Regions from separate parts of the Micromonospora sp. NBC_00362 genome, predicted to be linked through region 3. Evidence: riboswitches for the same ligand, from Rfam matches in the RefSeq annotation. Region 3 holds a riboswitch; each other region holds the start of a gene.
The links. A riboswitch is a leader RNA that binds a small molecule or an ion and turns the genes downstream of it on or off. The one in region 3 is predicted to bind cyclic di-AMP.
Positions count from the first base shown of each region.

Region 1: another riboswitch for cyclic di-AMP. It lies ahead of OG992_RS28515 (hypothetical protein); the one in region 3 lies ahead of OG992_RS20615 (NlpC/P60 family protein).
Region 2: another riboswitch for cyclic di-AMP. It lies ahead of OG992_RS18035 (hypothetical protein); the one in region 3 lies ahead of OG992_RS20615 (NlpC/P60 family protein).
Region 4: another riboswitch for cyclic di-AMP. It lies ahead of OG992_RS10710 (C39 family peptidase); the one in region 3 lies ahead of OG992_RS20615 (NlpC/P60 family protein).

Region 1 covers NZ_JAPENH010000001.1:6,158,344-6,162,921, reverse strand. The annotation lists gene OG992_RS28525 (AAA family ATPase) at 1-217, shown strand, start outside; gene OG992_RS28520 (cation diffusion facilitator family transporter) at 324-1,241, shown strand; cyclic di-AMP (ydaO/yuaA leader) riboswitch at 1,360-1,491, shown strand; gene OG992_RS28515 (hypothetical protein) at 1,548-2,561, shown strand; gene OG992_RS28510 (hypothetical protein) at 2,703-3,212, shown strand; gene OG992_RS28505 (SRPBCC family protein) at 3,381-3,848, opposite strand; gene OG992_RS28500 (1-phosphofructokinase family hexose kinase) at 4,040-4,578, shown strand, end outside.
Region 2 covers NZ_JAPENH010000001.1:3,960,431-3,965,008, reverse strand. The annotation lists gene OG992_RS18045 (MarR family winged helix-turn-helix transcriptional regulator) at 1-72, opposite strand, end outside; gene OG992_RS18040 (carbonic anhydrase) at 300-1,034, shown strand; gene OG992_RS18035 (hypothetical protein) at 1,091-2,110, opposite strand; cyclic di-AMP (ydaO/yuaA leader) riboswitch at 2,115-2,245, opposite strand; gene OG992_RS18030 (YibE/F family protein) at 2,412-3,782, opposite strand; gene OG992_RS18025 (heavy metal translocating P-type ATPase) at 4,145-4,578, shown strand, end outside.
Region 3 covers NZ_JAPENH010000001.1:4,476,205-4,480,782, reverse strand. The annotation lists gene OG992_RS20620 (N-acetylmuramoyl-L-alanine amidase) at 1-1,115, opposite strand, end outside; cyclic di-AMP (ydaO/yuaA leader) riboswitch at 1,351-1,486, shown strand; gene OG992_RS20615 (NlpC/P60 family protein) at 1,500-2,540, shown strand; gene dcd (dCTP deaminase) at 2,615-3,193, opposite strand; gene OG992_RS20605 (pyridoxamine 5'-phosphate oxidase family protein) at 3,293-3,850, shown strand; tRNA gene OG992_RS20600 (tRNA-Gly) at 4,105-4,178, shown strand; gene OG992_RS20595 (hypothetical protein) at 4,279-4,578, opposite strand, start outside.
Region 4 covers NZ_JAPENH010000001.1:2,349,460-2,354,037, forward strand. The annotation lists gene OG992_RS10700 (CDP-glycerol glycerophosphotransferase family protein) at 1-1,047, shown strand, start outside; gene OG992_RS10705 (alpha/beta fold hydrolase) at 1,053-1,799, opposite strand; gene OG992_RS10710 (C39 family peptidase) at 1,923-2,771, opposite strand; cyclic di-AMP (ydaO/yuaA leader) riboswitch at 3,004-3,144, opposite strand; gene OG992_RS10715 (hypothetical protein) at 3,429-4,199, opposite strand; gene OG992_RS10720 (hypothetical protein) at 4,333-4,578, opposite strand, start outside.

The DNA of each region.
Region 1 (4,578 bases), 1.7 Mb from region 3:
CCCCCGCCGGGACGAGGTCGCGGGGTGGCTGGGCGCGCTCGGCGCGCCGAGGTTGCAGGTGGTGACCAGCCTGGAGGCCAAGGGCATGGAGTACGACGGGGTGGTGCTGGTCGCCCCGAGCGAGATCCGGGCAGATCCGGGTGCCGGGGTGCGCACCCTGTACGTGGCGCTTTCCCGGGCCACCCAGCGTCTCACCACCATCGACCCGACCGGCTGACGTGTGCGGAGCGCCACCAGCGGACGGCGCTGCCCGTACACTTGCACACATAGCGATGTGAGCATACATTTGACCGGGTCCCGACCAGCGGCGGAAGGTGGTTCTCGTGGGCGCAGGTCATGACCACCACCATGGGTCCGTCGCCAATGCCGCACACCAGCACCGAGGTCGACTCTGGGCGGCGTTCGGGTTGCTCGCCACCCTGATGGTGGTCGAGGCGGTGGCCGCCCTGCACACCGGCTCGCTCGCCCTGCTCTCCGACGCCGGGCACATGTTCACCGACGTGCTCGGCATCGGGATGGCGCTCGCCGCCATCACGGCGACCCGGCGGGCGACCGGCGACCCGCAGCGCACCTTCGGGCTCTACCGGCTCGAGGTGCTCGCCGCGCTGGCCAACGCCGTCCTACTCTCCGGCGTCGCGATCTACGTGGTGATCGAGGCGATCCGCCGTTTCGGCGACCCGCACCAGGTCATCGCCGGCCCGATGCTCGCGGTGGCCGTGCTCGGCCTGCTCGCGAACATCGCCGCCTTCGCGCTGCTGCGCGCCGGGGCCCGGGAGAGCATCAACTTCCAGGGCGCCTACCTGGAGGTGCTCGGTGACCTGCTCGGCTCGCTCGGCGTCATCGGCGCGGCGCTGCTCATCACCGTCACCGACTGGTGGTGGGCCGACCCCCTGGTCGCGGTCGCCATCGGCGTCTTCATCCTGCCGCGCACCTGGCGGCTGGCCCGCGCCGCCATCCGCATCCTGGTGCAGGCCGCCCCGGAGCACCTCCAGGTGACCGCCGTGCACGACCGGCTCGCCGCCGTTCCCGGTGTCGTCGAGGTGCACGACCTGCACGTCTGGACGCTCACCTCGGGCATGGAGGTGGCCTCCGCCCACCTGACCATGGCACCCGGCGCGGAGGTCGGCGCGGTGCTCACCGCGGCGCGTACGGCCCTGCACGACGACTTCCGCATCGAGCACGCGACGTTGCAGATTGAGCCCGGCGCCGCTTCTGGAGCCTGTGGCTCCATCGAATGGTGACGGATCCGTAATTTTCCGTCGTGACGCACGCACCGTCCGTCACATCGGCTGCAGCGGCCCCACCCGCACCGGTAGGCTCGGTCCCGGCCTCCACCAGGCGGCGCCCTCCCGGCGCCGGTGGCGGTCGCCGCCTAATCGCCCAACTGGGCGAACCGGGGAACCATGTTCCTGGGGTGTATCCGCGTCAGCGGTAGGGATCTTCCGTCCCGAACCCGTCAGCTAACCCGGTCGGCGGCTGACGGAAGGACATGCGCAGTGGCACCAGCACGACCACCCGCCGCCCGACTGGCGGCCCTGATCGTCGCGATGTTCGCCCTCGGCGTCGCGCTTCCGGCCGGCACCGCCTCGGCCGCTCCCCCGACCGGCCTGCGGGCCGCCGCACCCGACTCCGACGAGGAGGGCGGCACCCCGGCGTTGCGGGCCCAACTCGAGGCGGCCAGCAAGGGCTACCTGGACGCGAAGCGCGCCCTGGACACCTCGGTGCAACGGCAGAAGCAACTCGCCACCCAGCTGACGACCATCGAGGGTGAGATCGACCAGCGCAACGGCAAGGTCGGCGAGATCGCCGAGGTGGCCTACCGCACCGGCCGGCTCGGTGCGATGTCGGCGCTGCTCAACAGCAACACTCCGGAAGGCTTCATGGACCGGGCGGCCGCGCTGGACGCGGTGGCGGCCAACGAGGACCGGGTGCTGCGCGACCTGCTGGACAGCAAGGACAAGGCCAACCGCACCCGGGTCGCCCTGGACGGCGAAATCAACGAACAACGCAAGCAGGTCGCGGTGATGGCCAAGCGCAAGGAGCAGGCCGAACGGGCCCTGACAGTGGCCACCACACCCAAACCGCAGACCACCGCCGACGGCGGCTCCAACCGGGGCACCTCCAGCGCCAACGCGAAGGCCGCACCGCGCAACTCCGACGGCTCCTGGCCCTCCGAGTCGTGCAGCGTCAACGACCCCACGCCGGCCAACGGCTGCATCACCCCGCGCACCCTGCACGCGCTCAACCAGGCCAAGGCCGCCGGATTCACCCGCTACGTCTCGTGCCACCGCCCCAGCGGCTCCGGCGAACACCCGAAGGGCCGGGCCTGCGACTTCGCGGCGCAGAAGGGCGGCTTCGGCGGGAACGCCACCGGCGGCGACAAGACGTACGGCAACAACCTGGCGGCGTACTTCATCCGCAACGCCGACCGGCTCGCCGTGCTCTACGTGATCTGGTACAGGCAGATCTGGCTGCCCAGCAGCGGGTGGAAGTCGTACAGCGGGGCGCAGGGCACCCCGTCGACCGACCACACCAACCACGTACACCTGTCGGTCTACTGACCCACGCGTCGTGATGCCTGTGAGTCATGGGTTGGCTCACAGGCATCACGTGTGTCCGGGGCGGGGCTACGTCGCCGGGCGTACCCGTGATGTCGTCGATCGTCGGACGACCCGGCAGCGGTCGGCGGGAAGCATCGCGGTATGCCTCGGATCCGACCCACCACCCGCAAGGCGCTGCTCACCCTGCATCTCGTCACCTCGCTCGGCTGGCTCGGCGCCGACCTGGTGCTGCTCACCCTCGGCATCGCCGTCCAGCGGGGCGCCGACCCGGCTGTGGTCTATCCGGTCACGGCCCTGGTCGGCACTGTGCTGTTCGCGCCGCTGAGCGTCCTGGTCTGGCTGATCGGGGTCGCCAGCTCGCTGCTCACCCCGTGGGGCCTGCTGCGCCACCGCTGGGTGCTGGTCAAGCTCGTGCTCACCACGGTGATGGTCGGGCTGGTGCTGTTCCTGCTCACCCCGAACCTGCGCCACGCCGGAGCGGTCGGCGCCGCCCTGCCCGCCCGGGATCGCGCCGACCTGGTCATCGCGCCGGCGGTGTCGACCAGCCTGATGATCATCGCGACGGTGCTGTCCACCTACAAGCCCTGGGGCCGGCGTCCCGCCACCCGACCGGCCCGCACCAGCCGTGATCGCGCCGCAACCACGATCTAGACACCACGCCCGCTGAGCACGTCGCACCAAGCGCAAGCGACCTGCCCAGCTCCGCGATCTTGCACTTACTGTCCCGACATATGGGGCATTACGCCGATATAGACAACCGAAACTACAAGATCGACGCGGCGGGGCGGCGGGGCGGCGGGCGGGGCGGGGCGACGCGGGTCAGGTCGGGTTTGGCGGGGTGCCGGTGCGGTCGAGGGCCGCGCCCAGCCGGGTGGCTAGGGCTAGGTGAGCGGCCTGGGCCTGGCGGAACGCGTAGCGGAACAGCGGCGTCGGCGCGGTCAGGGTGATCTCCACGTCGATGCGGACCAGGCCGTCCGGCTCGGCGCGTAGCCGGGTGTGGTTGCGCACTGTGGTGGCCGGCCACTGGCGGGCCACCATGACGATCTCGTCGGCCTCGCTGATCAGCACGTCCGCGTGGTAGGTGGTCCGGAAGCGCAGCGGACCGGCCGCCAACCGGTCGTTGATCGTGTAGCTGGCCTGGGCGCCAGGCCGCGGCGGCACCCGGCGGACCCGGACGATCAGCGGGTGCAGCTCGCCCTGCCGGGTCAGGTCGCTGAGCAACGCTGCCGCCTCGGCGGGTGAGCACCGGGCCTGGACGGTGTAGCTGAAGGTATCGCTGCTGCGCACACCGTCTCCCGCCGTCGTTTGTCGCTCGATCGTCCCGTACCGATGTCTGGCTGGCAACGCCCCCGGGCCCTCGGCGCCGCGCCGGACCCGGCCGATGCGACGACCTGCCACCACCTGCGCCATTAAGGTCGGTTAGTGCGAAATCTTCCCCGAAGATGCCGGAGGGCGGCCAGCATGAACGGCGACGACCGATGAGTGGGCACGTGATGGTCTTCGCGCCCACTCCACAGCTGACGGTGACCGTGGACCAGCCCAACGACCACCCCGAGCTGCACCTGCACCCTGGCGGGCAGGGCGTCTGGCAGGCCCGGATGGTGATCTCCCTCGGAGTCGACGTGGTGCTCTGCGCCGCCCTCGGCGGTGAGATCGGCCAGGTGCTGGAGCCACTGCTGGTCAGTGAGGGCGTGGACCTCAAGGTGGTGGTCCGTGACTCGGGCAGCGGCGGGTACGTGCACGATCGCCGCGACGGCTCCCGGCAGGAGATCGCCGACGTGCCCGGGCAGCCGCTGAGCCGGCACGAGATCGACGAGCTGTACAACCTCGCCCTCGGCGAGGGCCTGCAGGCCTCGGTGAGCATCCTCAGTGGGCCGAACGAACCGTGGCTCGTACCGGCCGACCTGTACCGACGCTTCGCCGCCGACCTCGGCGCGAACGGCGGCCGGGTGGTGGTCGACCTCTCCGGCGATCACCTCGCTTCGGTGCTGGAGAGCGGTGTGTTCTTCCTCAAGGT
Region 2 (4,578 bases), 520 kb from region 3:
CACGTGCCCGTGATTGGTGAGGAACGTCCAGTTCCGCCCGCCGCCGGTGTCGTCCGTCACCGTGCTCGCCATCGTGTGACCGCCTTTCCGGATGTCCGCCTGCCCTCGCGAGAGTCTGGTCCGCCCTGCCTCGGGAAGGTTGCCCAGGGTGTGGCCGGAGTCAACGTATGAAATCTAAATCACGCATACCTTGACGCATCTTACGGTGCGTGTGACGGTGGAGCACGAGCCAGCGCCCGCCCGCCCGGCCGGCGGAAAGCCGGCTTGACCAGGGCAGACGCGTCGAGACGAGGTGCGGGATGAGTCATACCGGAAGCTCCGGCGGTCAGCCGGGTCCGCAGCGGACCACCGACCGGGCCACCGCGCTCAGCGAGCCGACCCGGGCCTACGCCGAACTGGTCGCCGGCAACCGGCGCTTCGTCGATGGCGCCCCACGCCACCCCAACCAGGATGCCGGGCACCGGGCCGCCGTGGCCGACGGGCAACACCCGTTCGCGGTGATCGTCGGCTGCTCCGACTCGCGGCTGGCTGCCGAGATCATCTTCGACCGGGGTCTGGGCGACCTGTTCGTGGTTCGCACCGCCGGGCACACCGCCGGCCCCGAGGTGCTCGGCAGCGTCGAGTACGCGGTGACAGTGCTCGGCACCCCGCTGGTGGTGGTGCTCGGCCACGACTCGTGTGGTGCGGTGCAGGCCGCCCGGGAGTCCGCCGCGACCGGTACCGCACCGAGTGGGCATCTGCGCGCGGTGGTCGACGCCGTGCTGCCCAGCCTGCGCCGCGCCGCGTCCGAGGGCGTTGACGACATCGACGGCATCGTGGACATCCACATCGCCCAGACCGTCGAGACGTTGCTCGGGCAGTCGCCCGTGCTGGCCGACGAGGTGGCGCTGGGACGCTGTGCGGTGGTGGGGGTGTCCTACCGGCTCGCCGCCGGAGCCGTGCGCCCGGTGGCCGCGGTGCCGGCCGGCTTCGCGACGGTGGAGACCCCGGCCTCGGCCGAGTCGACCGACCCGGCCGCGCCTGCCACCGTTTGACGCGTCGAGGGCCGCTCCGCGTGACGCGGAACGGCCCTCGACGGGGATCGTGCGGGTCAGAGCAGCGACATGTGGACGTGGTCGGTGTGGTTCGACGGCCCGCTGTACGAACTCCAGCCGGTGGCCGGGAACCAGATCTGCCGGTTCCAGATCACGTAGTAGATGCCGAGCCGGTCGGCGTTACGGATGAGGAACGCGGCGACGTTGTTGCCGTACGTCCGGGTGTCGTTGTTGTGCCATGGGGAGAACCCGCTCTTCTGCAGCGACCAGTCGCAGGCGCGGCCCTTCGGGTGCTCCCACGGCCCGCCGGGGCGGTAGCAGCCGACGAACCGGTTGAAGCCGGCCGCCTTGACCTCCTTGTACGCGTGCAGCGTGCGCGGCGTGACGCAGCCGGACGTGGTGGGGTCGTTCTCGCTGCACGACTGGGGCTTCCAGTCACCGTCGGCCGTGCGACCCGGGCCGATCTTCGCGACCTTGGAGGTGGCATCCACCAGGCCGCCGGTGAAACCCTTGCCGCCGACGAGGGAGAGCGCCTTGTCGGCCTCGCTCTTGCGCTTCGCCATCAGGGCGGTTTGCTTCTGCTGCTCGCGGACCTCCGTGTCGAGGGCCAGCTTGGCCTGCTCGGCGCGGGCCTTCACCTCGTTGACCTCGGAGAGCTTTTTCTCGTTGACCATGTTCATCTCGTCGAGCAGCCCGGCGCGCTGGACGAACGAGTCGGGAGCGTCGCTCTCCAGCAGCATCGCGACCGCGCCGATCCGGCCGGTCCGGTACGCCTGGGCGGCGATCTGCCCGACCTGCGGCGCCAGCGCGTCCAGGTCGGCCTTGGCGCGGTTGACCTCCGCCGCCAACTCGCCCTGCCGCTTCTTGGATTTGTCCAGCTTGGACTTCGCGGCGGAGTAGTCGCGGTTGGCCTGCTCGATGACGTCGTTGAGCAGCTTGGGCTCGCCGTCCTCCTCGTGCCCGGACGGTGTGGGGTTCGTCGGGGCGGCGTGCGCCGGGAGCGGCCCGGCGAGCACGGTCAGTGCGGCGATCACGGCCACCACGGGTGTCAACCAGCGGCGTAGGGGTGCCGTCACAATGTTCCCTTCCGTCGACCGCCGACCGGGTTAGCTGACGGGTTCGGGGCGGAAGTGGCCCCTACCGCTGACGCGGATTCACCCCAGGCACCTGGGTCCCCGGCTCGCCGGTTGGCGATTGGGCGGTGGCACCGCAGGCGCCGCTTCGCGCCTTCATCGGTAACCGGCAGCGAGGTTACCCGAGAGTCGACCGGCTGAGCTATGCCTGGATGCCGACCAAAAGCGTCATTTCGCCATAGCGTTGAGTGACCAGTGACGCGGTTCTCAGGGTGGATGCCCGATCTGGTCACGCTGAGGAGTGTCACCATGCCGTATCCGTGCTCCTGTTCGACTCCGGCCACCGGTCGGTGGCCTCGGATGGGGGTGCGGTCCGCGTCCGGTCCGGCTCGTCGGAGCCGGCCGTACGCGGTGAGCTGAGTGCGGCCAGTGCCTCGCTGCGGTCCGGCTGGGGCCGGGGCGCGGGAGCGCCGGTGGACGGCGTGGCATCGCCGCGCCCGGCGGCGGTCACCACCGCTGCCAGGCCGGTGGTCAGCGGCACGGCGGCGATCAGGCCGAGGGTGGCGACCGCGCTGCGGACGATCTCCTGCGCGAGGAACTCGCTGGTGAGGATCTGCCCGATCGGCCGCGAGTCGGCGGTGAGCAGGAGCAGCAGGGGCAGTGACGCGCCCGCGTACGCCAGCACGATGGTGTTGACGGTGGAGGCGATGTGCGCGCGGCCGACCCGGGTGGCCGCACGGTACAGCTGCAACCGGGTCAGCCCGGGGTTCGCGTTCGCCAGTTCGGTGACGGTGGCCGCCTGGGTGACCGTCACGTCGTCGAGCACCCCGAGCGATCCGATGATGATGCCGGCGAGTAGCAGACCGTGCAGGTCCACGTCGCCCTGGAACATCGACAGGGTGGTGGCGTCTTCGCTGCCGAAGCCGGTGAGGTGGGTCGCGGCCGTGGCGATGGTGGCGAGCACGCCGGTCAGCACCAGGCTGCCCAGGGTGCCGAGTACCGCGACCGAGGTCTGTGCGGTGACCCCGTGGGTCAGATAGAGCACCACGAACATGATCAGGGCCGCACCGACCACCGCCACCAGCAGCGGTGACCTGCCGGCGCTGATGCCCGGCAGCACGAAGGTGAGCAGGATGGCGAAGCTGGCGGCCAGCCCGGCGAGCGCTGCCAGACCTCGCCACCGCCCGAACGCGACGATCGCGGCCGCGAAGACCACCGCCAGCCACACCATCGGGGTGCCGCGTTGGTGCTCGGCGATGTTCCAGTTGCTGACCGTGGGATCGATCGGATCGGCCAGTTCGACCAGGACGACCTCGTCGCCGACCTCGACCCGGGGTGCGCCGGGCCCGTCGGGCACCGGTGTCCGTACCTGCTGGCCGGCGGTCGGCCCGTCGTCCACCCGGACGTCGACAGTGCCGCACCGCCCGTCGCCGACCCTCGGTGTGCCCTCCGGAACCGACGGCGCCGGCGGGCACGGCTCGCTCACCACCCGGGTGACGGTGCCGGGGTGGCGAGGCACGTCCGCGCCACCATCGGTCTGCGGTGACCCGCCGCGGGGCCAGAGCAGTAACGCGGCCAGCACGGTGGCGACGAAGAGGGGTACCACAGTCACGATGAGGATCCGTCGCACCCGTGGCGGGGCGGACGGAGCGGGGTGAGTGTGGTCGGCGGCCAAGGTGAGACTCCCAACGATCCGGTGCGGGATACGGGTCAGCGGGCCGGGCGGTTCACCGTTGCGGTGGAAACGCGGCGGACGGCGGGGCGGATCGCTGCCTGACGACCGCTTGATCACGGACGGTCAGTGCTCGGCCCGGTCGGCCGGGGACGACGCCACGACGGGGCGGCGCCGGTGCCCGACTGTGCAGCGGCATTCGGAGGGCCATCGTGGGAGATGCTAGCCAGCCCTCCCGGGGGTTGCAGGTCGTGGCGGAGTGTCGGGCGGCCGAACCGCTCGCGCGGCGGCCTCCGGGGCGGCATGTTGGAGCCATGCCCGCTCCGTCACCGCCCGACCCGGATCGCCAGCGACACGCCGAGCCCATGCCGCACGACAAACACGCCGGGCGCGACAAGCCCGCCGGGCACGACAAACACGCCGGGCACGATCCGGCGTTGTTCCGCCGCCGGTTCTGGGTCTGCCTGGTGTTGACCGTCCCGGTGGTGTTGACGAGTCGTCTCGTGTCGGATCGGCTGGGCCTGACCGGGGACGACGGCCTCCCCGGCCGGGCCTGGGTGGGGCCGGTGCTCGGCTCGGTGGTGTTCTGGTGGGGCGGTTGGCCGTTCCTGGTCGGTGCGGTCAGGGAGGTGCGGGACCGGGCGCCCGGGATGATGCTGCTGGTCGCGATGGCGATCACCGTCGCGTACGCCGCGTCCCTGGCGACCAGCGTCGGCGCCTTCGACCTGGACTTCTGGTGGGAGTTGGCCGCGCTCGTCACCATCATGCTGCTCGGGCACTGGCAGGAGATGAAGGCCAT
Region 3 (4,578 bases):
TACATCGCCTCGGTGTACCAGGTGCCCTGCGCCGCGAAGCCCTCGTGTTCCAACCCGATCGACTTCGCGTTGACGTACCAGTTGCCGGCGTGCCAGCCGACGTCCTTGGTCTTCACGTGCTGGGCGATGTGCCCGTCGACCGAGCGCAGCGAGTAGTGCCAGCTCACGTAGGTCGGGTCCTGGACCAGTTGCAGGGTGGTGGCCCAACTCGCCTCGGTGTCGTGGATGACTATGTACTCGATCTTCTGCCGCGTGGGCCGGTCGGAGAGGTCGTGGTTGCCGTAGTCCCCGTCGCCGAACGCCTCGTAGGGCGCCGGGATCCACTCGCAGGAGATGGTGCGCGGGCACTCCACCCCGTCCGGGCGGGCCAGGCGGCGCAGACCCAGCCGGTCCAGCCAGGAACGCTCCGGCCGTACCGCGCGGGCCAGCAGGGTGATCCGCTGGCCGTCGTCGGTCACCCGGGCCTCGCCCGCGCCGATGGTGGTGAAGACCTCGTCGGCGAAGGCCGCGGCGGCGTCGGCGCTGTCCGCGCCCGAGTAGCGGGCCACCGCGCCGTACCAGGCCGCCGGGTCGGTGTCCGCGCCGACCGGCGCGCCCAGATCCCTCTGGTACGCGCTCAGCAGCGCGGCCCCACCCCGGATGTTGAGGCCCGCGTCGGTGCGCAGTGCCTCGGGAGTGGCGCCGGTCAGCGTGGCGGCGGCGTCGACGGTCTGCAACGCGGCGGTGGACGGCGCGGGTGCCTCGACCGGTCGGGGCGCGGGCACTCGGGCGGGACGGGAGTCGTCGCCGCGTGGGTCCTCGACGCCGGCGTCGTGGTGGCCGCGCCCGGGTAGGGCGGCCACGTGCCGCGCGTCGGTCAGGTGCATCGGACCGTAGCCGCCACTGGTGCTCGGCGTGCCGGCGTTGGTGTCCCAACGGGACTGCAGGTAGGAGACGCCGAGCAGCACGACGGCCGGCACGCCGTACTCGAGGGCCGCTGCGGCGTACTGCTGCTGGCGGTCGGTGCTGGGCGCGGCGGCGGCCGGGCCGACGGAGAGTGGCACGGTGGTCGCGGCGGCAACCACTGTGGCGGCGAGCAGCGCGCGCCAGCCGGTCGACAGGGTTGGATGGTGCATCGAACCCCCTAGATTCTCGCGGAGTGAGGTCAGGTCACCATCGCGCCGTCCGGGAGGTCACGTCAATACCTTTCTATCTATCGAAGTGGATGGAAAGAATTCTTCACACACTGTCGGTGACGTCGTCCAATCCGTACGGAGTGTCACCGCCGCACGGGTTGCGGATCGGTAACAGGCGTCTCTACTCTGGTCATTTGTCGGCCCGACAGCAGCTCCGCCCAACCTGGGCGGTAACGGACCGACACCGCCGAGTCGTTTCCGAGCGAACCGGGGACCCAGGTCCCTCGGGGTGAATCCGCAGCCATTGCGGTAGGGCGCCGACTTCCCGCCCGAACCCGTCAGCTAACCCGGTAGGCGGTCAGGAAGAAGGAGTACGGAACCCCGGTGGCACTCCATGCCCCGCGGCCGTCGTCCGAGCGGTCGGCATCAGCCGGCCCGGCGTCGATAGTGCCGCGCCCACGCTGGTCCCGCTTCACCACCGCACTCGCCGCGCTGGCCGGCATCGCCGTCGTTCTGACCGGCAGTGCCACTGCGGCCCACGCCGACCCGTCCGTCGCCGAGATCGAGCGCCAGATCGACGCCGACTGGAACAAGCTCGAACCGATCATCGAACGGCACAACGCCACCCGCATCGACCTCGCCGCGAAGCGCAAGCAGGCAGACGCGCTGGCCGCCCGGATCACTCCGCTCGAGCGCCAGGTCGACGCCGCTATGAACAAGGTCAGCGCCCTGGCCGTACGCGCCTACAAGGGTGAGAACGTCTCGACCGTCAACGCCGTGCTGGGCAGCCGGTCGCCCAGCGAGGTGGTCGGCCAGCTCGAAATGCTCGACCGCTTCGCGCACAACCAGCAGAAGGACGTACGCCAGGTGGCCGACCTGCGCGACCAGTTGGCCGCGCAGAAGGCGCCACTGGACGAGATGGTGGCCCAGCTGACCCGCACGGAAGCTCAGCTCGCGGCGAAGAAGAAGCAGATCAACGACGAGATCGACCGCCTGCAGAAGCTGCGCCTCAAGGTGTACGGCAGCGGCGGCGGCGGTCCGCTGCGCCCGGCGCCCTGCCCGGGCAGCTACCCCGGAGGCGGCGCGGGCACCGCTGTCAAGTTCGCCTGCGCGCAGATCGGCAAGCCCTACGTCTGGGGTGCCGAGGGCCCGAACTCGTACGACTGCTCAGGGCTGATGCTGGCCGCCTGGGCGAAGGCCGGCGTGTCGCTGCCGCACAACGCCGCCGCGCAGAGCCGGGTGACCAAGAACGTCAGCAAGGGCGACCTGCGCCCCGGCGACCTGGTCTTCTACTACAGCGACATCCACCACGTCGGCATGTACGTCGGCGGCGGCTGGGTGGTGCACGCCTCGCAGGCCGGTCAGCCGGTCAAGATGAAGAAGGTCGACGACGGCCCGATCCACAGCTACGGCCGTCCAGGCTGACAGTGAGTCATCGAAGGGCCCGTCGCGATTCCGTCGCGGCGGGCCCTCGTCGTCTCGGTCCTGGCTGCTGAACCTCAGCGTGTTGGCCAGGTGCGCCAGTGCTGCCAGGCGCGGCTGGGTGTCGGCCCCCGCTGGCCCTGGTAGCGCGACCCGTAGACAACCGAGCCGTACGGGTGCTCAGCCGGCGAGGAGAGCCGGAAGATGCAGAGCTGCCCGATCTTCATGCCCGGCCAGAGGGTGATCGGCAGGTTCGCCACGTTCGAGAGTTCCAGCGTCACGTGACCGGAGAAGCCCGGGTCGATGAAGCCGGCGGTGGAGTGCGTGAGCAGGCCGAGCCGGCCCAGGGAGCTCTTGCCCTCCAGTCGGCCGGCGAGCTGGTCACCCAGCGAGATGACCTCCAGCGTCGAGGCGAGCACGAACTCCCCCGGGTGCAGCACGAACGGCTCGCCGTCGGGGACCTCGACCGCCGAGGTCAGGTCGTCCTGCTGCATCGCGGGATCGATGTGGGTGTAGAGGTGGTTGTTGAAGACCCGGAACAGCCGGTCGAGTCGGACGTCGATGCTGGACGGTTGGACCAGGGTGGGCTCGAACGGCTCCAAGCCCAGCGTGCCGGCCTTGATCTCGGAGACCAGGTCGCGGTCGGAGAGCAGCATCGGACCACCATAGCCGCGTTGCCAAAAGTGGCCGGATTCGGTGCCGGTGACCAGCGCGTCGAGGTCGCTGCTCGTACATTTGTTCGATAGAATGCCCACATGGCTTCCTGGTCCGAATTCGCCGCCGACGAGCCCCGACTCGCCGACGGGATCCGCGTTCTCCTCCAGCAATACGGGCCGGGCTTCGGCTATCTGGCCACGGTCCGTGCCGACGGCGGGCCCCGCGTCCATCCGGTCTCTCCGGTCATCACCGCCGAGGGGCTGTTCTGCTTCATCATCGACTCGCCCAAGCGCCGCGACCTCGAACGTGACGGCCGTTACGCGCTGCACTCGTTCCCTGCCGAGGAGAGCGACGACGAGGCGTACGTGGCGGGGCACGCCCGTCCGGTGACCGATCCGATCCGGGTGGCGCAGTTGGCGCAGAGCGCCCGGGCTGAGCCGCAGGTCGACTGGCGGCTCTTCGAGTTCACAGTCGACGTGGCCATGCTCACCCGCCGCGAGCAGCACATCGCGGGCATTCCGGGCCTCGCACCGAGTCGGCCGGCCGTTCGGGTCTGGCTCGACCCAAACGCCCCGTTGACGGTGGCAGCGCCCCTCGCCGTCCCGCAGGCGCGCCCGACCCGCCTCAGCCGTGACGTCCAGTGCACTGCCGCCTGACCACCGCCGGAAGATCACCGGTGCCGGCTCCGTCGTAACGGAGTCGGCACCGGGTCGTACGCACCGCCCGGCACCCTGCCGCCCGCGGTGATCAACTCGACTTCAAGGAAGTCGCGGTGTCCCAGCGCTCCGGATGCCCCGACTTCCAGAAAGCCGAGTGGATCAACCCCGTACGGAGGGGTACGTGGACAGCCGCGACCGGCGGGGGTACCTGGGTGCAGAGGCTCGACGACTCGGGTACAGTGGTGCCGCTTGCGGGTGTAGTTCAATGGCAGAACATCAGCTTCCCAAGCTGACAGTGCGGGTTCGATTCCCGTCACCCGCTCCACTGCGAAGGCCCTGCCCAGGACGTGAGTCCCGGTCAGGGCCTTCGACGTTCACGGTCAAACGATCAGGCGCGTGCCATCAGCCGCTGCTTTTCCAGGTCGTCAAGTCCCCTCGAAGCCCCGGTACGTTCCGGACTCGTCGGCGGCGTCGGCGAACTCGGCGAAGTCCATGTTGGCGATGGTGAGGTTGGCCGAGACGTCCGGATACCAGCGGGGCGGCACGTGGAAGGTGCGACCGGGCTCGCGGCTTAGGTCGACGGCGAGCAGCGGGCGTTCGACGTCGATCATCGTGGCCGCGTCGGCCACGAACAGGTACGGGAGCCAGTCTTCATCACCGATGGGGGCGTTCGCGTCGATCAGCTGCTTGACGGTCGCCTTGCTGTAGGCGGGATCGTCGACGAA
Region 4 (4,578 bases), 2.1 Mb from region 3:
GTCACCATGTGGCTGCCGTACCTGCAACGGATCGGCCGGCCGTTCCTGGTCGTGCTGCGTGAGCCGGAGTTCCTGGCCCCGATCGCGGCGGCCACCGACGCGCCGGTGGTCTACTGCCCCACCCTGGGGGCGATGGACGAGGCGTTGGTGCCGAGCCTGCGGGCGGCGTTCTACGTCAACCACGGTGCGAAGAACAGCCACTGCGTCCGCTTCACCCAGCTCACCCACATCCAGCTGCACCACGGCGACAGCGACAAGGCGCCGAGCGCGAACCCGGTGTCGGGAATCTTCGACCGGATCTTCGTAGCCGGGCAGGCGGCGATCGACAGGTACGCCCGCGCCGGAGTGCAGATCCCGACTGACAAGTTCGTGGTGGTGGGTCGCCCGCAGGTCGAGTCGATCGAGGTACGCCCAGAACCCGCACGAGGGTTGGGGCACCCGACGGTGCTCTACACGCCGACCTGGACCGGGCACCACGCCGACGCCGACTACTGCTCGCTGCCGGTGGCCGAAAGCCTGCTGCGCCGACTGTTGGAGCGCGGCGCGACGGTGATCCTGCGAGCCCACCCGTACACCACGCAGAACCCGGCATCGGCCCGCCAACTGGGCCGCCTGACCGAACTGCTCGTCGCCGACCGGGCCCGCACCGGCCGCCAGCACGTGGTCGGCGCGGCGGCTCGGGAGCTGAGTCTGACCGAGTGCGTCAACTCCGCCGACGCGCTGGTCTCCGACGTGTCCGGCGTGATCTCGGACTTCCTCTACTCCGGAAAGCCGTACGCGGTCACCGACATGGGCGACGAGGGCGACCGGTTCGTGGAGCGGTTCCCGCTGGCCGGGTCGGGTTACGTGCTGCGTCGGGACATGTCCAACGTGGACGAGGTGCTGACCGCCCTGCTGGACACCGATCCGCTGGCCGAGGCTCGCTGGGCCACCCGCCGCCGCTACCTGGGTGACTTCCCGGCCGAGGCGTACGCCGAGGCGTTCCTGACCGCCGCCCGCCGGGAGCTGACACCGGCTCAGACACTGGCCGCGTCCACACCGGCGTAACCGAATCAGCGGTACGGGTCGAGCAGCGCCAGCACCGCCGCCGGGTCCTCCACGTGCGCGTTGTGCCCGAGACCCGGAAGCGTGGCCACCGGTACGCCGTACTCCTTGAGCTGTTCGTCGGTGACCATCGGGTCGTTCTCCCCGCGCGCCAGCACCACCGGCACGTCGGTCGCCGCCAGGAGCGCGGCCAGGTCGGGCTCGCCGACGGCGAAGGCGGCCGGGTCCATGGCGAGGCGCCACCGGCCGTCGACCTGGCGCAGCCCGGCGTCCACCACCGGATCGTCCGGCGGGACCAGGCCGGCCAGCCCGGAGACCCGCAGGTAGCGGCGCGCCGCCTCGGTGCGGCTGGCGAACCAGCTCACCGGTCGGGCGGCGACCTCGGCGGCGCGGGCCAGCTCAGCGGGTGACCAGAGTGCCTTGATGCCCAGCCCGACCACCGCGTCCACCGGCGTTCCGGCGTCGCGGGCGGCAAGCACCAGGCCGACCACCCCGCCCAGCGAGTGCCCGAGCACTACCAGCCGGTCATCGGGGGCGAGGGCCTGCGCGATCTGCTGAGCGAAGCCCGGGAAGGAGTACGACGGCAGCGGCGACGCCCAGCCGTGGCCGGCGAGGTCCGGTGCCAGCCACCGACCGGGCCAGTGCTGCTCAAGGTACGGGGCCCAGGGCAACCACACGTCCCCGGTCGCTCCCATGCCGTGCAGCAGCAGCAGGACCGGCCTGCGGCCGACGTGACCACCCGTTTTCTCCACCACGGCCGCAGTCTCCCACGGTTCACTGTCGGGTACGAGAGCCGTCGACGCCGGACCGCGCGCACAAACGCCGCGGGCGCCGGCCCCTTGTGGAGGACGGCGCCCGCGGCGGTCAGCGTGCCCGGGTCAGGCGGAGTAGCCCCGGCTGGTGATCCAGTTGGCCAGGTCGATCGTGGTGATCCAGTACGACGGGTCGGCCGGGTTCGCCGAGTCGGCGATCCGAACGGTGCGGCCGTTGTCCTTGTAGCCCACGACGGCGATGTAGTGCCCGCCGCCGTAGGAGTGCCAGCCGCCGTCGGTGTCGGTGGCGTCCCCGACGACGTTCGCCACCACGCCCCGACCGTCGGTGATGGCCTTCACCACGTCGGCCTGGAGCCGGTCCATCTGGGCCGGGCTGGGCGCTCCGGGGAACATCCGGGTCCGGTACGGGGAGCCCTTCACCTCGGCGTTGAGCACCCGGGTGGTGTCCTCGGCCGAGTTGGTGCCCATCTCGGTGGTGCCCAGCTCGGCGCCGAGGTCCTCCTGGGTGCGGTCGATGCCGGCGGCGCTGAGCGCGTTCCGGGTGGCAGCCGGGCCGCAGTTGTAGTAGGTGTTCTGCGCCTCGTAGTCGTAGTCGAGCACCTTGGTCGCGGGCGGCTTCGGCCGCTCCGGCTTCCGGGTGAGGTCCGGGTTGCTGCTGGCCTTGGCTGCGGGCGACGCGGCGCTGGTGGCCGGCGCGGCAGTGGTCGGCGCGGCGCTGGCCGAGGGGGACGCGTCCCGAGCCTCGCCGCGGGAGGCGGTGAGGTCGCTGCGCATCTCGGCGACAGTGGTCGCGGTGCGCTGGCCGGCCGGGGCTTCGTCGGCAGTGGTGAGCAGGGCGCCGGTGGTGGTGGCGATCGCGAGGGCAGCGGCGGAGGCGGCGACGATCTGGTACGGGCGCTCGGTGGCGAGGCGGCGGAGCTGACGCTGCAGGGTGTGCTTCACGGGGTCCTCCACGGATCGGGGGGAGAGCGGCACACCGGGGCCGGACCGGTATCCGGGCAGGCGCCAGCGCGCGGACCGTGGTCCGCGGATGGTGAACCGCTCAGGGGAACGCCCGGCGCGGCCGGGCGGGGAAGGCGATGACCCGGGGGTCAGCTCACCGTCACGGGACGAATGAGCGGGTGCACCGCCGCGCCGTGGAGGCGAGGGAACAGCCGAGGGGTGGAAAGGTGCTGCACGAGGATGGGACTCCTTCCGACACCGCCTACCGGGTTAGCTGACGGATTCGGGCGGGAAGACGCCCTACCGCGGGCCGTGGCTCGCGGATTCACCCCGGACTTACTGGTGGGTCCCCGGTTCGTTGATCACGATTAAGCGGGTCGATGCGGCGTCGCGTCTTGCGATCGGTTACCGCACCGGACGGGACGACACTACTGGCGTCTCAACGCCCTGCCAAGCCAGGTTCACCTGCGTAAACCCCAATTGGCGCGACAATTTCTGCGCGTATTGCCGCTGATGTGACTCGATGGGACAACCGGTTACGGTGACGCCTACGGGCGACAACCGGACAGGCCGTAAAGAACGCGGCCACAATCGCGGGAACAATCCCACCGAACGCGTCGGACGTCGGATTTTCCGATTGGGTGACCGGCCTCACATCACGGATTGGGCTCAACCCACCCGGGCCGGGCGCCACAGTGCCACGACGGCGGGACGCAACGCCCCGGCCACGGTGCGGCGCGCGGGGACCAGGATCGGGCGGAGCCGGGCCGCCGCCGCGTACGCCTCCTCGGCGAGGGCACGGGCCGAGGAGGCGGCCAACTCCGCGTCGCGCCAGGCGACCCGCTCACTGTCGGCGGCCACCTGGTAGTCGGCCAGCCGCGCATCGCGGACCACCCGGCTGATCAGCACCTCCTGCTCGACCGGGTGTCGCCGGGGATCCCAGCCGCGCCGGTGCCCGAACACGTCGCCCAGCTGCGCCATGGTCAGGTCGCCCCGCCAGTACGCCGCCATCGCCGCCCGGTGCAGATAGCGTTCCCGGGCGGCGTACTCGGCGGGGGTGTGCGAGGTCTGCGGGGTGGGCAGCGCCCCGGCGCCGGCGAAGCGACGCGCGGCGGTGTCCGCCTCGTCGTACCCGGTCCAGGCCTGCTCCATCTGCTCCTGAGCGGTCAGCCAGGCGGCGCGCCGCCGCTTGGCGGTGATGGCCGCACGGGCCGCGGCGACGGCCACCTCCTCGGCGTAGCGGCGCAGGTCGACGGCCTCGGCGGCGGCCAGCTCCCGACGAGTGGGCCCGGCCGGGAGCGGGTCGTCAGTGGGGAGGTCCCGTTCGGGGCGGGCGGCCAGCACGGTGAGCAGGCCCAGGGTCAGCAGGAACAGCGTCGACCAGATGGCGGCGGCCCGCGGCATCTCGGTCACGAACTGGTAGAAGACGACGGTCTCCATGGTCGGCACCTCGGGGAGAGAGCAGTGCGATGGGGAGCCGCGCCGATCAGCGGGCCACTGTGGGCCACGGGTCGGCGGGTCAGGGAGCGGGTGTGTCGACAGGGCGCTGTGGCGGGACGGTCGTCCCGGTGGCTCAGCGCGCGGGTGGGGCCCGCGAAGCCCGACCGCCCGTACCGTCGATGAGGGGCAGCCGGTCAGATTCGGCCGCGCCGACCGGCAGCACGACGGCCGCCGTGGTGCCCTGATCACCGGGGAGCGCCACCGGCGTGTCGACCGACCAGGTCGGGGCCGACTCCTCTGCGGCTTCCGGCGGTGTCGCCGCGGCCGGGCGGGCCGCGCTGGATGCCCAGGAGTGCCGGTAGGAGGCCGCCAGCGACCC